2 regions of the Ligilactobacillus sp. RTP31139st1_D10_RTP31139_211217 genome follow, and region 2 is predicted to be linked to the other one. Evidence: riboswitches for the same ligand, from Rfam matches in the RefSeq annotation. Region 2 holds a riboswitch; the other holds the start of a gene.

Region 1 (9,130 bases), on a different contig from region 2:
TTGAATACGTTCGTACGCAGTATGCTGGTGAACGGTTTGAATTTTATCTAGAAAAATAAAAAAAGCGCCTCAAGCTCATTTGAACTTGGGGCGCTATTTATTATTAGGCTTTAAAAGAAAAACGCGGTTGTAATTTGCGATAAAGCAACCAGATGAGATAAAGGGTCAACAAGCGGTCGCAGTAGTCAGTACTGATCTGGACCAAAAAGATCGCCAGTGCTTGATGGACGCCTGCTCCACTTAGGATCTGAACGAACATGCTTGAACCAGAGCTAGTGATCCCATTAAATAAAAAATAGGTGATCGCAGTACTAGCTAAAGTTCCTGGTAAAGAAATCAAGAGAGCGGCCAAAAAAAGTTGCCAAATTTTAGTGGGAGTACGATATTTGAAGATAAACCCAACTATCAGACCGATCAGCAATTGGATCGGTGAATAATATAGAGAAAAAACATCAGTCGTCATTCCAACTAATAATGCCGTGCTGCCCCCAACTAGTAGACCCGCAGTTGGGCCGAGCAAGGTGGCACATAACATAGTCCCTAACGTGTCGAGATAAAGTGGCAGGTGTAAAAACAGCGCCAAATTACTTCCAATGATATTCAAAGTGATCCCTAAGGCGCATAGGGTGAGGTACCGTGGAGTTGTTCTTTTAGGCATGTGGCACCTCCAAATCAGCGATCTGAGGTAGTGTTTGTTCCAACATATCCGGATCTAAGCCACAAGCACGACTTAAAAATAATTTCATAGCTGCTAAAGCATTTACTTGAGTCAATACGAAGCTGTTAGCTGGAGCTTGCCAAAAGTTTTTTTCATCAACGATACTTTGTCCCAGTGCAAGCCCAGTTGTTGCGATCTTAGTGTGAGCTGCAAAGCCTTGGCAAAGTTCGGGCCAAAGTGTATAGGCGACAGCCAACGGATCATTGATGACGCAACCGATAACTTTTTCGTATTGCCAATGAAAATCAAAATAAAAGCGGGTTATTTTTTGAATGAAGTCAGCTTCTTTAGGCCGTGTTTGGCGGATCAATTCCAAAATATTAGGGGTAAATAACATTTTACGAGTCACATCGAGTCCGACCATTTCGATCTTTAAGGGTAAGTTATCAAAACAGTAGGCTGCTGCATCTGGATCGCACCAGTAGTTATATTCAGCAACTGGTGAGCAATTACCAAAACTTTTGAAATTTCCACCCATAGAAACCAAACGACCACAATTTTTCCAAGCTGCGGGCGCTTTTTGATGAGCTTGTGCGATATTGGTCAGTGGACCTAAAGTGATGATCGTTAAATCAGGTTCGTTGTAGAGCGCTTGATTGATAAAATCACTGGCCCCTAAATGATACGGATGAGAGACTTCGGGGAGCTTACTTTCACCTAAACCATCAGCGCCATGAGTATCTTGGGCACTGACATAGGTACGTTTAAGTGGCTTAGAAGCTCCACAATAGACGGGAATGTCTAAACGATGACAATGATTTAAAATTTTGAGTGCATTTTTAGCACCTAGATCTGAAGGGACATTGCCGGCGACCGTAGTGATCCCGAGAATTTCGAGCTCAGGTGAAGCCAAAGCTAACATTAAAGCTAGGCTATCATCAATACCAGGGTCACAGTCAATGATAACTTTTTGAGTTGTTGTTGCATCCATAATTTCCAACCTCCTTAATGAGATCCTTGGTTTTTTATCCTGGGAAGTTTGCGAACCAGTCCAAGTTATCCTTGATTTTTATAAATGCAGTTTCCATTATAGAAAAAAATAAGCCGTTAAACAACGGCTTGTTGATCAACGACCAAAAATTTTTTTGCGGTAGACTAATAAAAGATATTTGGGCAAAGCGAGCATCCGGATGAAACGACTTGGTTCTTTTAATAAGCGATAAGCCCATTCAAGATGATGGTCGATCCACCATTTAGGTGCACGCTTTGTTTGACCGGACAAAACATCAAAGCTCCCACCGACTCCCATCCAAATAGCAGGTGCTAGCTCGCGGTGTTTAGCGATAAAGAATTCTTGCTTGGGAAAGCCGAGGGCCACAAAGACAAAATCTGGTCGGGCTTGTTCGATCTGACGGGCTACTTTAGCTTCATCTTTGAAATAACCATCACAACTCCCAGCGATCTTTAGATCAGGATAGGAAGTTTTTACTTTAGCTAGAACTTTTTCCAAAACAGCTGGTTTAGCGCCGAGGAAAAAGACGCTCTTTTGATGCTCATTGGCAAAAGCTAACAGAGCCACTAGTGTATCATAGCCTGTTACGCGCTCGGGCAACGGATCACCTAAAATCTTAGCTCCTTTGATGATCCCAATCCCATCGGCCGTGATGTAGTCGGCACTACGGATCGTTTTAGCATAGGCAGTATCATCTTTGGCCGCTAAGACGATCTCAGGATTAGCAGTCACGATAAAACGGTCATCTTTAGTTTGGCTATCGCGTTTTAGTTGTTCCAAAAATTCAGCTTGGGTGGCTTTGATAAAATCAAGCCCCAAAACATTTACAGTCTCAAAATTATTTTGCATGATATACCTCATTTAAATCTAAGGATTTGTTATTATTATAGCAGTTAGATTGGTATTTTGGCTCGAAAGTGATAAAATTAAACACATGTAGTCAAATCCGCTAAAATTTTTTCGGAAAAACAATTGATTAATGAAGAGGAAAAAAATGGTTAAATTATATCCAGATGATAGTTATACATTGCATACCGATGCTTATCAGATCAATATGATGCAGACATATTGGCGTCAAGGTCTGGCAGATCGGAAAGCGATTTTTGAAGTTTATTTTCGTAAGCTACCGTTTCAAAATGGGTATGCAATATTTGCAGGATTAGAACGTGTCGTTGATTATATTCAAAATTTACGCTTTACTGAACATGATCTCGCCTACTTAAAAGAGATCGGTGACTATCCGGATGATTTTATCGAATATCTCCGCAATTTTAAATTTAAAGCAACGATCCGTTCAGTCGTTGAAGGTGAAGTCGTCTTCAACAACGAACCTTTGATCCAAGTGGAAGGCCCATTGGTAGATTGCCAATTAGTCGAAACCGCGATCTTGAACATTGTTAATTATCAAACTCTGATCGCAACCAAAGCAGCCCGTGTCCGTTCGGCTTGTGGGGATGATGCCTTGCTTGAATTTGGTACACGGCGCGCGCAAGAATTTGACGCTGCTTTGTGGGGAACACGGGCAGCCTATATCGGGGGCTTTGACGCGACCAGCAACGTGCGGGCAGCTAAGATTTTTGGGATCCCAGCCAGTGGGACACATGCCCATGCGTTAGTTCAAGCCTACCGCAATGATTATGATGCTTTTATGGCATATGCTAAAACGCATAAAGATTGTGTCTTTTTAGTTGATACTTATGACACTTTACGCTCAGGTGTGCCTAATGCGATCAAAGTGGCTAAAGAACTAGGCGATCAGATCAATTTCTTAGGAGTGCGGATCGATTCTGGCGATATGGCTTATATTTCAAAGCGTATCCGTGAACAACTGGATGAAGCCGGTTTTCCAGATGCTAAGATCTATGCTTCAAACGACCTAGATGAAAAGACGATCACCAACTTGAAGATGCAAGGAGCTAAGATCGATATTTGGGGCGTGGGAACTAAGCTTATCACGGCCTATGATCAACCAGCTCTAGGTGCGGTCTACAAGATGGTAGCGATCGAGGACGAAAATGGTGTACTTGAAGATACGATCAAGATCTCAAGCAATGCCGAAAAAGTATCGACTCCGGGACGCAAGCAAGTTTGGCGGATCACTAAAAAGACCGATGGTAAATCTGAAGGGGATTATATTACGATCGGGGATGAAGATCCACGTAAAGAAAAATCGCTTTATATGTTCCACCCACAATATACGTATATCAATAAAGATGTGACTGACTTTAACGCGCGTCCTTTATTGCGCGATATTTTCAAGGATGGTGAGTTGGTCTATGAGCTACCAACTTTAGAGGAGATCAAAGAATATTCCAAATTGCATTTAGATAGCCTGTGGGAAGAATACAAGCGTGATCTAAATCCGCAAGACTATCCGGTCGATCTTTCACAAAAATGTTACGACAACAAGATGAAGATCATCAAAGAGGTTCGCGAAAGTATCAATCAAAAACTTGAAAAGTAAGAAGGTCAAAGTTAATGAGAACATTACAACAAGAGATCATTGCTAAATTAAAAGTCCAACCAACGATCGATCCGGAAGCTGAGATCAGACGCTCGATCGATTTTATGAAAGCTTATTTACGCAAGCATTCATTTTTAAAGACCCTTGTGTTAGGCATCTCTGGGGGCCAAGACTCAACGCTATGTGGCAAGTTATGTCAAATGGCGATCACTGAATTGCGTGCCGAGACAGGTGATGATAGTTATAAATTTATCGCCGTGCGCTTACCTTATGGGACCCAAGCCGATGAAAGTGATGCTTTGGATGCGATCGAATTTATGCAAGCTGACGAAATGATGCGGGTCAACATCAAAGAAGCAGCCGATGCGATGGTCGCAGCCGTTCAAGCTAATGATGTGATGGTGAGTGACTTTAACAAGGGCAATATCAAGGCGCGCCAACGCATGATCGCTCAATATGCGATCGCCGGTGCTAATAGTGGGGCTGTTGTAGGTACCGACCATGCTGCCGAAGCAATCACAGGTTTTTACACCAAATTTGGGGATGGCGGTGCTGATATCATGCCGTTATGGCGGCTAAACAAGCGCCAAGGTCGAGCAATGCTAGAAGTCCTAGGTGCGCCTGAACATCTCTACCAAAAGACACCGACAGCTGATCTAGAAGAAGATCGCCCAGCTTTACCCGATGAAGTAGCCTTAGGTGTGACATATGATGACATTGATGACTATTTAGAGGGTAAAGAAGTGCGCCCTGATGCAGCTGAAAAGATCGAAAATTGGTTTACTAAGACAAGACACAAACGTCATTTGCCGATCACAGTCTACGATACATTTTGGAAATAAGCTTAGTATGACCACTCAGATAAAAAAGCTGTGACATATATTTACATAAAGGTCACTCGAATTTTTGGATAAACTTGGGTGGTCTTTTTGCGTACTGTTAAACGCATCTGAGTTATATAGTGGAAACGTGCTCGCCAGCCCAACTCCTAGCAAATAACAAGGCCTCTACCATAATGCAAAAAAACGCATTATGGTAGAGGCCTTGTTATCTGTACGGAGCTACCCGGGCTGGCTCGCACTCTGATATTCTTTAATAGCATCTAAAAAGATCGTTCCGTATTTTTCAAGTTTGCTATGACCGACACCTTTGACTTCTAAGAATTCCATCTCGTTTGTCGGTAAGATCACACACATGTCTTGTAAAGCTTGGTCGGAGAAGATGACAAATGGTGGGACGTGTTGCGCTTCAGCCAGCTGTCGACGCAATTTACGGAGATGTTCAAATAAGCCACTTTCCACCGGTTGTTCGCTGTTGCGCTCGGCTTTTTCGATGCGGGCATAAACTTTTGCTTGGCCACGTAAGACTTCCAGCCCTGTTTGTGTCACATGGAGCGTGGGAAATTGCCCACTGCTCGTTTTGAGATAACCACTGGCGGTCAAAAAGTCGATCAAAGTTTCGATCTCTTTGGTTTTTTGGTGCATGATCCCATAAGTTGAAAGCTGATCGAAATTCAATTCAAGGATCCGTTTAGCCTTAGAGCCCGCTAAAACTTGAGCGACGATCTTTTTGCCAAAACGCGATTGCATCCGCACGATACATGACATGATCATCTGGGTTTCTTTAGTGATGTCTTGTTTTTCACGGGTATCGGTACAGTTTGTACATTTTTGACAATCAGGACAATCTTGGCCGAAATATTGGACTAAAAAGCGCTGCAAGCATTCTTCGGTATTAGCATAGCGGGTCAAGGCCTGGAGTTTTTGGTAGTCAAATTCACGGTGCTGTTCATCAGCTTGGGAATTGTCGATGAAGAAACGTTGGACTTGCAGGTCAGCATCTTTGTAAAATAAGATCGCTTCGCTTGGTAGTCCGTCACGCCCAGCGCGGCCTGCTTCTTGATAATAGGCCTCCAGACTACCGGGAACTTGGGCATGGATCACGAAGCGGACGTTGCTTTTATCGATCCCCATCCCAAAAGCATTGGTAGCGACCATGACGGGGGTACGATCGTAGAGAAAATCTTCTTGGCTTTCACGCCGCTGTAATTCACTTAAGCCCGCATGGTAAATACCCGCTTTGATCCCCATTTTATTTAGCATGATGCCTAGCTGTTCGACTCTTTTGCGGGTGGAAGCGTAGATGATGCCAGAATCATTGGGATTTTGCTTGAGATAGCTGAGAAGATAGTGTTCAAAATCAGTCCCTTTGATGAGCTTGAAGGTCAGATTATCGCGGGCAAAACTCGTTTTGACTTCATTTTCAGCGGGGATCAAAAGTAATTCTTTGATATCTTTTGCGACTTGTGGAGTAGCTGTAGCGGTCAAGGCGACTAGCGTAGGGCGGACGGGCAGTTGAGCCAATAAAGCGGGTAATTTTAAATAACTAGGGCGAAAATCGTGGCCCCATTGCGAGATACAGTGGGCTTCATCGACTGCGACTAAAGAAACTGATAAGGTCTGCAGTAACTCTAGAAAGAATTGATTTTCAAGGCGCTCAGGAGCGATATAGAGCAGTTTTAATTCATGCCGGCGCGCTTTGGCTAAGACTGCTTTAGCCGTTTCAAATTCCTGGGAACTGTTGATAAAGGCAGCAGGGATCCCATTTTGTTGTAAACTATCGACTTGGTCTTTCATCAAGGAGATCAGAGGTGAGATGACCAAGGTCAAACCATCTTCTAAAAGTGCTGGGATCTGATAGCACAGGGATTTTCCGCCCCCAGTTGGTAAGAGTGCGAGAGTATTTTTGTGTCCTAAGAGCAAGTCGATCACCTTTTTTTGACCGGCTTTAAATTCGGTATAACCAAAGTAATGTTTAAGTGCTTCTGTTGGTGTCAAAAAATGCTGCCCCCTTTAAAATAGTGTCACGTATGATTTTAGCTTTTTATCAGCCGAAGCGCAAACTTGTTCATTTACCAAAAAATCACTATAATCTAGTTAAATCATAGAATGTGAGGGAAAAATGTGGAAGCAGATTACTTACAATTAGTTGAGCAACAGTTAGCCTATCGTCCTGATCAGATCAAGCATGTTCTAAAATTAGTCGAAGAAGGCAATACGATCCCTTTTATCGCACGCTATCGTAAAGAAGCGACGGGGAGCTTAGATGAAGTTCAATTGCGTGAGATCACCGCGACTTATCAGCAAGTTGAAAAACTTGAAAAAAGACGGGCGGATATTAAAGCTAAAATAGCCGAGCAAAAGAAATTAACGCCTAAACTAGAGCAGATGTTAGTCCAAGCCCAAACCTTACAACAGCTCGAAGATATTTATCTACCTTTCAAGCAAAAACGGCAGACAAAGGCTCAGATCGCACGTCAACGTGGCTTAGAAGGTTTAGCTAAATTTTTACTGACAGATAGCTCAGCCGATGTTATCAGCGAGGCGCAAAAATATGTCGATCCTAAAAAAGAGATCAATACGCCACAAGAAGCTTTGGCGGGCGCACATGAGATCTTAGCTGAGGCCTTTGGTGAGGATGCAAGTCTACGGGCGTGGGTCAGAAAACATGCTCAAACTAAAGGAAAGTTAGTCGCAAAAGTCAAAGATGAAAGTTTAGATGAAAAAGGCATCTATCAAGACTACTATACGTTTGAAGAGGGACTCAAAACGATCTTAGACCACCGGATCTTAGCCCTTGATCGGGGAGAAAAAGAAAAGATCTTACAAGTCAAGATCCAGCTTGACGATGAGTATGTGCTTCGCTATTTTCATGCACGGATCATCGGGCAAAAGTTAGGGCCAAGTATGCAATATGTGGAACAGGCGTATACCGATGCCTATAGACGTTTTATCCAGCCGGCGATCGAACGCGAATTGCGCAAAGAATTGACTGCGCGGGCTGCTGCTAGTGCGATCGCAGTCTTTGGTGATAATCTCTACCATTTATTGATGCAAGCCCCTTTAAAAGGCAAGACAGTCTTAGGCCTTGATCCGGCGTTTAGAACTGGTTGTAAATTAGCCGTTGTTGACCCAACCGGGAAATTTTTAGCCAAAGCAGTGATCTATCCGCATGAAAAAGCTAAAGGCAAGCGCCCAGATCCTAAAAAACGAGCTCAAGCCAAACAAATTTTGCTGGAATTACTTGAAAAATATCAAGTTGAAATGATCGCGATCGGCAATGGGACCGCGAGTCGGGAGTCGGAAAGTTTTGTGGCAGAAGTTTTAAGCGAGTTAAAGCACAAGGCCTATTATGTGATCGTCAACGAAGCTGGTGCCTCAGTTTACTCTGCCAGTGCCCAAGCACGCGAGGAATTTCCTGACTTTAATGTGGAAGAGCGTTCAGCGGTAAGTATTGCGCGGCGTTTACAAGATCCATTAGCGGAATTGATCAAGATCGACCCAAAAGCGATCGGGGTCGGTCAATATCAACACGATCTGCCCGAAAAGCAATTAGATGAGGAACTCCAAACGGTGATCGAGACTGGGGTCAATCAAGCAGGGGTCAATTTGAACACAGCTAGTGCCGCTTTATTGCAACATATTTCAGGTCTGAATAAAACGACTGCCAAAAATATCGTCGCTTATCGGGATGAAAATGGGCGCTTTACCACGCGGACCCAGCTCAAAAAAGTTGCCCGTTTAGGCCAAAAAGCGTATGAGCAAGCCGCGGGTTTCTTGCGGATCATTGGGGGCAAAAATGTTTTTGATAACACTGATATTCATCCTGAAAGTTATCCTTTAGCGAAAGCGATCTTGGCTCAAGCACAGATCGAGCAAGCCGAGATCGGGACCGCTCTAGCAGAAGAAAAGTTAGTTCATTTTGATGCGAAAGCTTTTGCTAAAGCCAATCAAGCAGGACTAGCCACGGTCAAAGATATCGTAGCGAGCTTAAAGAAACCGGGGCGCACATTGCGTGATTCTATGCCAGCACCATTGCTAAAAGCCGATGTCTTACATTTAGAAGATCTCAAGGTAGGGATGAAATTACAGGGGACCGTGCGTAACGTTGTCGACTTTGGCGCCTTTGTGGATATTGGAGTCAAGCAAGATGGGTT
Region 2 (9,130 bases):
TGATATCTTTGAGCGCAGTTTGTGTGCCAAAAGTTTTAGTTACATTTTTAAGTCTCAACATAATTATGCCTCCCTATACTTGGGGCTTGAGGTAACGGGTCGTCACCTTTTCAAGCCAACTTTGAACAAACGATAATATCGTACATAAAATCGCGTATAGAGCGGCCACCGTACAGTACATTACTAAAGGTTGGTAGTTTTCGGCTGCGATCTGTTGACTGACTTCAAACATTTCAACGATCGTGATCGTCGAAGCTAGTGAAGTGTCTTTGACTAAGCCGATAAAACTATTTGACAGCGGCGGTAACGAGACGCGCGCTGCTTGCGGAATGATGATCCTAAAGAGCGTCTGGAAGCGTGTCATCCCGATCGCTTGGGCTGCCTCCCATTGCCCCTTAGGAATCGATTCGATGGCTGCTCGGATCGTTTCGGAGGCATAAGCGCCAGTATTTAACGTAAAGACGATAATACCTGCCGTAAATGGTTCGAGCTTGATCCCGTCAGGAAAGACGCCTTTGATCGTCAAATATGGAAGTCCGAAGTAGACGATAAATAATTGAACGATCAAAGGAGTGCTACGGAAAAGCCACACATAGAATCTAAAAATTGCTTTGATAATCAAAAATGGACCTTTAGTCTGTGAAATACGGATCAAAGCCGTGATCAAAGCCAACACGAGCCCTAGGGCAAACGAGATGACTGCGAGCGGGATCGTATATTTGATCCCCGCACTGATCAGTTCCGGCAATGATGACCAAACTGTGTGCCACATTTTATCCACCACCTTTAAAATTAATGTACTTTTAGTAAGTTAAGACCACTTAATTGTACGTGGTTCTGGCAAAATAAGCAATAGTAAAAGCCTAATTACTTAAAATAAGTTATTTTTGTTAAAAAAGATAACGATAGATCTGTTCCCCTTTCCCCGATAAGCTCAAATTAATGTTAAAATTAAGGTAACTAAACAAAAGTGGGTGATCAGATGTTTCCAGAAAGACTACGGGCCTTAAGACTAGGGGCGGGGCTATCGTTAAGTGAATTAGCACAAGCACTGAACCAAATGGAGGTCTCATATAGCAAACGCAACAAAACGATCTCACAGATCGGAAAATGGGAGCGAGGCACGACCACACCATCTTATCTGGAAGTTTTGCAGTTAGCAGAATATTTCCAGGTGTCACTAGATTATTTAAGTGGGCGTTCGTACGACAATTATGATCTTAATGAATTATTTGCTTCCAATGCGCAATTATCATTTCAACAACAGAAGCTGACAGCGAAGACACGTGGTGAGATCTATGCCTTGATCAAAGGTTATTTGAATCAGCCAATTGCTACAAAGCAAACGACTGAAGAGATCAGCTTAGATTTAGGGTGGGATCACAGTGAACATAAATAGAACTATTGTAAAAAATATTGCTTTAAATTTTATTGGCGCGCTCGTCTATGCGTTAGCGATCAATTCCTTTTTGATCCCAAGCAAATTAGGTGAAGGTGGCGTGACGGGGCTGATGACGATCTTTTATTACTGGATCGGATTTCCGCCAGCACTGACGAACTTGATCTTAAATGGGATCTTATTATTTGTGGGCTGGAAGATGCTGAGTAAACAGACAGTGTTATACACGATCGTGGCGATCGCTAGTATCTCGTTTTGGCTCAAACTCACCAGTCAGATCCAGTTCAAGCTCCATGATCCACTGGTGGCAGCGATCATTGGTGGTGTTTTGATGGGGATCGCAATGGGTATCATTATGAAAGGCGAAGGCACCACAGCGGGCAGTACGATCTTGGCTAAGATCATGAACAAATACTTTGGGATCAAGACCGGTTCGGCGATGCTCGGTTTTGATCTGCTGGTGGCGGTCCCGTCATTTGTCTTGATCGGTTTTGAAAATATGCTCCTGACGATCATTGAATTATACATTTCAGCAGTAGTTTTAAATAAAATGTTAGAAGCATTTATTGCGAAACGGGCTTTTACGATCATTTCAGATAAGAGTGAAACGATCGCCCAGGCGTTATCAAATCTCAACCAAACAGGGATCACATTACTGGATGGGCATGGCTATGTCAGTGGGCAGCCTAAAAAGATCATCTATTGTGTTTGTGAAGCTAAGTTGCAAGTCAAAGTCATGGATAAGATCGCCCAGATCGATTCGACCGCTTTTGTGGTCTTAGACGAGGTCAGAAGCGCTTATGGCAATAACTTAATTAAATTATTATAAAAATTAGTTGACATTGCTCTAATATGTTTGTATTATGAATAGCAACAGAAGTCGTAGAAGTAGTCCTATCATCTGGGAGTCAGAAAGCTGGCGGTCGATGCGAGCCAGTCAGGGTGGTAGGTGCCAAATATAGACGACGTGATTCTGAACGGCAGACCGGACCGTTATCGCACCGGTGAAAGTGAAGTGAGTTTTATTACTTGCTTAAGCTGGGTGGTACCACGGTTTATTTAAGTCGTCCCTTTTTTAGTTAAAGGGGCGACTTTTTTTGTGGTCAGTCAAGAATTTAGGAGGGAATTTTGTGCACAAATGCTGTGGACTTTTGCGCTATTTACATAACGAGAGGAACTTAAGGTAACGAAGATAATTTCAGATTCGGGGGAATAATTAGGATGAAAAAGATAAATTTTGGAGAAGCAATTATTATTTTAGTTTTGATGTTAGCCATTTTAGGGACAGGGGTCATCGGATTTGGTCTCTCGCCCCAATTGCCCGTTTTATTTGTCGTCGCTTTGCTTATCGCATGGGCTAAGGTCAAAAAAGCAACTTGGGATGAAGTACATGATGGGATCACGGAAGGTATCACGACGGCGATCATTCCGATCTTTATCTTCTTGTTGATCGGGACTTTGATCGCAGTTTGGATCAAGGCGGGCATCATTCCAGCCTTGATGGTCTTTGGCTTTAATAGCTTGAGTGTTAAATTCTTTGTACCATCGGCCTTTATCGTTTGTTCGTTGGTCGGGTTATCGATCGGGAGTGGTTTTACCACGATCTCAACGGTCGGGATCGCGATCTTAGGTATGGGGATGACGATGGGCTTGAATCCAGCTTTAGTAGCGGGTGCGATCTTATCAGGTGCGATCTTTGGCGATAAGATGTCGCCGTTGTCTGATTCGACCAACTTAGCTTCAGCCGTGGCTGGGTCTGAACTTTTTGCCCATATTAAAAATATGATGTGGACAACGATCCCCGCATTTTTGATCTCTTTAGTTGGTTTTTTAGCGCTCGGACATGCCAGCAAAGCACCAGATATGACCCGGGTCAATGAAACGATCAATATTTTAAATCAACATTTTACGATCAATTGGTGGGCTAGTTTACCGATCATCTTGATGTTTGTCTGTGCTTGGTGCAAGATCCCTGCGATCCCGACCTTGTTTATCAACATTTTTGTTTCAACGGTGATGATCTTTATCAATGATCCGCATTTTACGATCAAACAATTAGCTAGCTTGGTAGAGACCGGTTTTGTGGCTCAAACCAAAAACGCCGACGTAAACGCACTATTGACTCGTGGTGGGATCTCCAACATGATGGGAACAGTTTCCTTGATCATCATGACATTGGCTTTAGGTGGACTTTTGATGAAATTTGGGATCGTCGCCGCTGCGATGGATCCATTAGCTAAGAAATTAAATACACCGGGCAAATTAGTTACCGTGACGATCTGTTCTGGGATCGCGATCAACTTATTTGTCGGAGAACAATACCTCTCTGTGATCTTACCAGGCCGTGCGTTTAAGGGTGCGTTTGAACGCTTGAAACTCGATCCGTTGAGCTTGAGTCGGGTCTTAGAAGACGGTGGGAGCGTCATCAACTACTTGGTCCCATGGGGCGTAGCTGGTTCATTTGCAGCTTCGACATTAGGCATCTCAGTTTTAGCTTTCTTACCATTTACCTTCTTTAGTTTATTGTGTCCAGTATTTTCGATCTTGAGTGGGATCTCTGGTATTGGGTTGAAATGGCAAAAAAAGTCAGCATAGAAGTTAATTGATTTTACAAAATTTTTCGCAGTGTGCTAGGATAAAAGACGGAGAATAAATTAATAGAGAAAGCGAAGAGAAAAAGTGGATATCTTAACTAAATTATATGGTCCTTTTTTTGATGTAAACAACTGGAAGACGGTGATTGAATCCGGTGAAGACTGGATGATCATTTTCTCCTTAGTTTTGATCGAATGTCTATTGTCCGTCGATAATGCGATCGTGTTAGCTGCCCAGACCCAAAAGTTGCCCGATAAAAAGCAACAAGAAAAATCACTTTTCTATGGTCTTTGGGGCGCCTATATCTTCCGCTTTGCTTTGATCGGGGTCGGCTCTTATCTGATCCACTTCTGGGAGATCAAGGTGTTAGGTGCAGGTTATCTGATGTATCTATCGCTCAATCACTTTTATCGGATGAAGTATCCTGAGCGTGCTAAGCGGAAAAAGGGCAAAAAACGCAAACCGATCTTGCCGTTGTTTTGGTCCGTCGTGATCTCGATCGAATTGATGGATATCGTCTTTTCGATCGATTCGATCTTAGCTTCGTTAGCGATCTCACCTAATCCAGTCATCGTCTTGATCGGTGGCTTGATCGGGATCTTGTGTATGCGGGGGATCGCAGAAGTTATCATGCGACTGATCGATATCGTGCCAGAGCTTGAAGTGATGGCGTACTTTTTGATCGGTCTGATCGCGATCAAGTTATTCTTAACGATCCCGATGATCGATATCGAGATCCCGGCTGCGGCCTTTGGGATCGTAGTCTTGGCCTCGGTCGTAGTGACTTTGGTCGTTCATAAAGTTAGAAATTAAGAGGAAGTTTCATGTTATTGCAGCGGTTAGATTTTTTATTGCCGTACACAGTCAAACGATTGACCCCAGCTGATGTAGATGAGATCTTAGCTTTACAGGCTAAACATTCAGAATATCATCAGCATTATCAAACAAATCCAGTAACTAAAGCAGATATTTTAGCTGAATTAGAAACATTGCCGTCAAAAGCTTTACCAGAGCAAAAGTTTTATCTAGGTTTTTATGCTCAAGACGAGTTAGTGGTGCTGGTAGATCTGGTCTTAGATCATCCGCAAGCTAATTGCGCTTGGTTAGGGCTAGTGATGACCGAAAAGACAAAGTTGCGTCAGCACTATGCCACTAAAGTTTTGACGGCACTCAGATCCGCGTTGAAGCGTGAAGGCTACAAAGAGTTAATGACTTCATCAGCCTTGTCAGATGTAAATGCGCAAGCCTTTTTGAATGTGCAGGGGTTTGAACAAGGAATGGTGACTTCGGTGTATGACCCTAAATTAGGCCATGATATCCAAGTCGTTCTTCGAGGGATCGAGTTATAATTAGATATTTGGGGTGATGATTTGAACGCAGAGACATTTGCACAAAAAACGGCCAAGGGTCTGGTCTTAGTTGACTTTTATGCCGACTGGTGTGGGCCTTGTAAGTTACTTGAGCCGGTATTAAAGACTTTAGAGCAAGAATTTGGTGAGCAGATCAAATTTGTCAAAGTCGACGTCCAACAAGACCAAGATCTAGCGGTGGCTAATAATGTGATGAGTATTCCAACGATGCTATTATTCGTCGATGGAGTTGCCAAAGAAAAATTGACTGGTTACAAACATTTGGCGGATATGCGTCAATATTTGACCAGTAAGATTGAACAATATAGTTAGATCAAAGAGGCTACAAAAACTTGTAGCCTCTTTTGTGATAGAATAATAGTAATTACTTTTTACAATAGGTGTCTTAATAAAATGAAAATAGCGATTTTAACGGATAGCTCAGCTGTGATCGATGCTGATGCTGCCGCGAATTTAGATGTAAAAATATTAGCTTTACCGTTACTTTTGGGACAAAAAGTATACTATGAAGGTCAAGATCTCCGTGATGGCGAGCTTTTTGACCTCGTGAATGACTCTAAAGAAACACTAAATATTGCTTCAGTCTCGCGGGAAACGCTCGCTCAACAGATGCAGATCTTAGCTGATGACGGCTATACGGATGTGATCTGCATCTATTTAGCTAACGGGATCAATGCTTTAGATGAAAATTTACGAGCATACGCTAAAGCGGAAGTGCGCGCTTTGAATGTACACCTGTTTGATTCACATACAACAGGCTTAGCGCAGGCAAAATTAGTGCGTCACGCGGCCAAACTAGTCAAAGCCGGTGAAAATGTTACCCAGATCTTAGCCGAGTTAAGTGTGATGCGTGATAAGACGCAGACCATCGTGATCGATGATATTCGTAATTTGCGTAAAACTGGTTACGTCTCAAATGGAACTCCGGTCGTTGGCAATGCTTTATTACACTTAAAGACGCTACTGGAATTTACAGATGATGGTAAATTAGCAGTCTTGGATACGAGTGTTCGGATGAAAAAGGCATATCATAAGGTGCTCGAACAGATCAATAGTAGTGGACAAGTAGTGACCGATCTCATGTTGATGTGTGATGAAGCTTCAGCTGAAACAGCCAATAAGTGGCTACAAGAGTTTCAAGCTGATCTTCCAGAAACAAGACTTGAGATCACACGGCTCAAACCCTCGATCAGAGCGCATGTGGGTGAAAAGAGCCTTTTAGTCAGTTGGATCTATGCTTAAGAATAATGAGGGCCCACCACGATAGCTTGATCGTGGCGGGCCCTTGTTTGCATTATGAGCTAGTTTTTTGTAAGAAAAAAGTCCCTGATACGAGGGACTCAAAAGTTATTTACCAACGCTCCAGCCACCATCGATCTGCATGACTGAACCGTGGATATAATCGGCGGCCGGACTGGCTAAAAAGAGGCTCAGTTCAGCCACTTCACTGGGATCAGCCCAACGTTTAGCGGGCGTGTTTTGGGCAACTTCTTTGGCCATCGTGGCATCGCCTGCAAAATCGGCTTGATTCATCGGGGTCTTGATCGCACCAGGAGCAAGACAGTTGACCCGAATACCCTTGGCGGCGTAGTCAAAAGATAGTTGCTTGGTATAGCCGATGATCGCATGTTTGCTGGCAGTGTAAGCTGCCCCGCCGCCACCAGCGATCAAGCCGGCGATCGAAGCCATATTAACGATCACGCCATGTTTTTGAGCTAACATGGTCGGTAAGAGTGCGTTGGTCAATAAAAAGATACTCTTTAGATTTGTATCAAAGATGTCATCCCAGAGCTCTTCGGTCGTTTCTAAACTAGGTGTATAAGCATCTAAGATCCCAGCTGTATTGAGTAAGATATCTACTTGCGTGGTATGTGCTAAGATAAATGCCACTAGCTGTTTGATATCAGAACTTTTACGCACATCACAGGGATAAAAGTAAAAGCTAGCCGGATAAGCTTGCTTGAGAGCAATGAGCTCGGCGTTTTCAACTAGATCGGTCCCGAAAAAGGTCACACCTTGTGCTAGAAAGGCGCAGGCTTGGGCTAAGCCGATCCCCGAAGCTACGCCAGTTCCAACGACGACTTGCCCAGCTAGTTGAGGATAATTTGTCATTAGTCCACCAATTCCCAGTCAGTTGCTAAAACATCGCATGAAGTTGGCATGAATTGTGAAAGTGATGGTTCCTCTTTAGTTTTGATCATGAGATAAGGGTTGATCTTTTCACCGTTTAAAGTGTCATCTTTAACGACAAAGATATATTCTTCACTTCCGCCCCAACCTACAGTTCGGACGGCTTTTCGGCCCGCTTTTAAAGCCGGTAAAACTTCTTCAAATGTCATCTTAAAATACCTCGTTATTCTGTTAGATCAATTGCTTTACTTAAGAAATAGACTAAAACTGCACCGAGAGTCATCGAAATAAATTCGCCGATCCCGACAGAAAGATAAGTTGCCCAAAATGGTAAGTCACTTACATAGTGTAACTCTAAGGCTACGCTCCAAGACATCAGTGTGCATATAATGACACAAATGGTCAACTTAAGTGGTACCGATCTGATGTTGCGTGTCGCCCAGTAGCTAAGCGAAGTCATCACCAAAGTCCCTAAAGTACCAAAGATCACATCGATGATCCCTAGGGGCGATTGAAGGTTGGCGATCGCACAGCCTAAAGTTACCGCCCAGATATAACGCTTATTAAAAATGCTCAAATTATTGAACAATTCTGAAAAGCGCAGTTGGACAGCTCCAAAGCTCAATGGGTTGATCAAAGTAAAGGTAACATATAAAGCTGCGACCATTCCAGCCTTAGCCAGCTGGACGGTCCGAGTATGTGTTTTTGTCATAAAATGTCTCTCCTAGTTTTTTATTACGGTGGGATGGTTGCGAACCACCAATATATTAGTATAAGAATTTTTTTAATAAAAAGCAATTATATGAGTGTAAAAAAGTAAAAGTGACTGCTATAATGAACTGTGTATCTGATTGGAATATAGTACTATTTATGTTTGGCGCAATGGTTTTATTGTGAAAGGAAGTCAAGGATGGATTACAGGAGAAAAAAGAGGGCCTTGTCACATTACCGTAAAGCAAATAAAAAACATTTTTTACTAGCTTCGGGTGTAACGATGATGGCTTTTTCAACGGGGATGTATACTACGCAAGTCGCTAAAGCTGACCAAACAGCAACGACAACGCAAGTTCAACAACAGACAGCTGAAACAACGCAAGCTACTACTGAGGCTAAGACTGATCTAACGTTGACCACAGAAAATAGCTCGCAAAAAACAGCTACTGAAAACGAAGTACAAGCAGAAACTGGCGCTGTAGTTACAACTGAAGCAACAGAAAATACGCAACTCCAAGATACTGAGGAGAATAAAATAACTGACACTACACAAACAGTTGAGACAAAGACTGAACCAACTGAAACAGAAACTAAGAAGCAAGAAAATGTAGAGACGCAGCTGACAGATAAAGCGCAGACCACAGTTCAGACTGGTGCACAAGATACACAAACAACAACGCAACCGGCAACTTCAAATGAAGTGACAGCAACACAAGCAACAGCGACCGAAAATACGCTTGCGGTCCAAAAAGCGGATTTTACCCAAAATGTAGCTAATAACGTAGCTGTCTCATTTGCGGCTGTCCCAACTCCAGACCACTTTAATATCGGTGATAGCAGTTATACTCGGGCAGACGCGATCGATGTTTCTTCATATCAAGATTGGTTGACCCAAGATGACTTTAATAAACTAAAACAGCTG

What was found. A riboswitch is a leader RNA that binds a small molecule or an ion and turns the genes downstream of it on or off. The one in region 2 is predicted to bind preQ1.
Region 1: linked by a shared signal. The riboswitch ahead of ABT996_RS08800 (nucleoside hydrolase) and the one ahead of ABT996_RS04975 (QueT transporter family protein) in region 2 are both predicted to bind preQ1.

What each region holds. Positions count from the first base shown of each region.
Region 1 is NZ_JBCOAR010000015.1:29,187-38,316, reverse strand. Features, by position in the region: gene ABT996_RS08810 (GntR family transcriptional regulator) at 1-59, shown strand, start outside; gene ABT996_RS08805 (ECF transporter S component) at 104-658, opposite strand; gene ABT996_RS08800 (nucleoside hydrolase) at 651-1,649, opposite strand; PreQ1 riboswitch class I at 1,670-1,714, opposite strand; gene ABT996_RS08795 (WecB/TagA/CpsF family glycosyltransferase) at 1,785-2,519, opposite strand; gene ABT996_RS08790 (nicotinate phosphoribosyltransferase) at 2,665-4,134, shown strand; gene nadE (NAD(+) synthase) at 4,149-4,976, shown strand; gene recQ (DNA helicase RecQ) at 5,196-6,971, opposite strand; gene ABT996_RS08775 (Tex family protein) at 7,098-9,130, shown strand, end outside.
Region 2 is NZ_JBCOAR010000006.1:31,086-40,215, forward strand. Features, by position in the region: gene ABT996_RS04920 (amino acid ABC transporter ATP-binding protein) at 1-61, opposite strand, end outside; gene ABT996_RS04925 (amino acid ABC transporter permease) at 74-772, opposite strand; gene ABT996_RS04930 (helix-turn-helix domain-containing protein) at 983-1,399, shown strand; gene ABT996_RS04935 (YitT family protein) at 1,386-2,228, shown strand; gene nhaC (Na+/H+ antiporter NhaC) at 2,621-3,994, shown strand; gene ABT996_RS04945 (TerC family protein) at 4,079-4,807, shown strand; gene ABT996_RS04950 (GNAT family N-acetyltransferase) at 4,819-5,343, shown strand; gene trxA (thioredoxin) at 5,365-5,676, shown strand; gene ABT996_RS04960 (DegV family protein) at 5,758-6,606, shown strand; gene ABT996_RS04965 (3-oxoacyl-ACP reductase) at 6,712-7,476, opposite strand; gene ABT996_RS04970 (DUF2829 domain-containing protein) at 7,476-7,703, opposite strand; gene ABT996_RS04975 (QueT transporter family protein) at 7,718-8,206, opposite strand; PreQ1 riboswitch class I at 8,213-8,260, opposite strand; gene ABT996_RS04980 (GH25 family lysozyme) at 8,405-9,130, shown strand, end outside.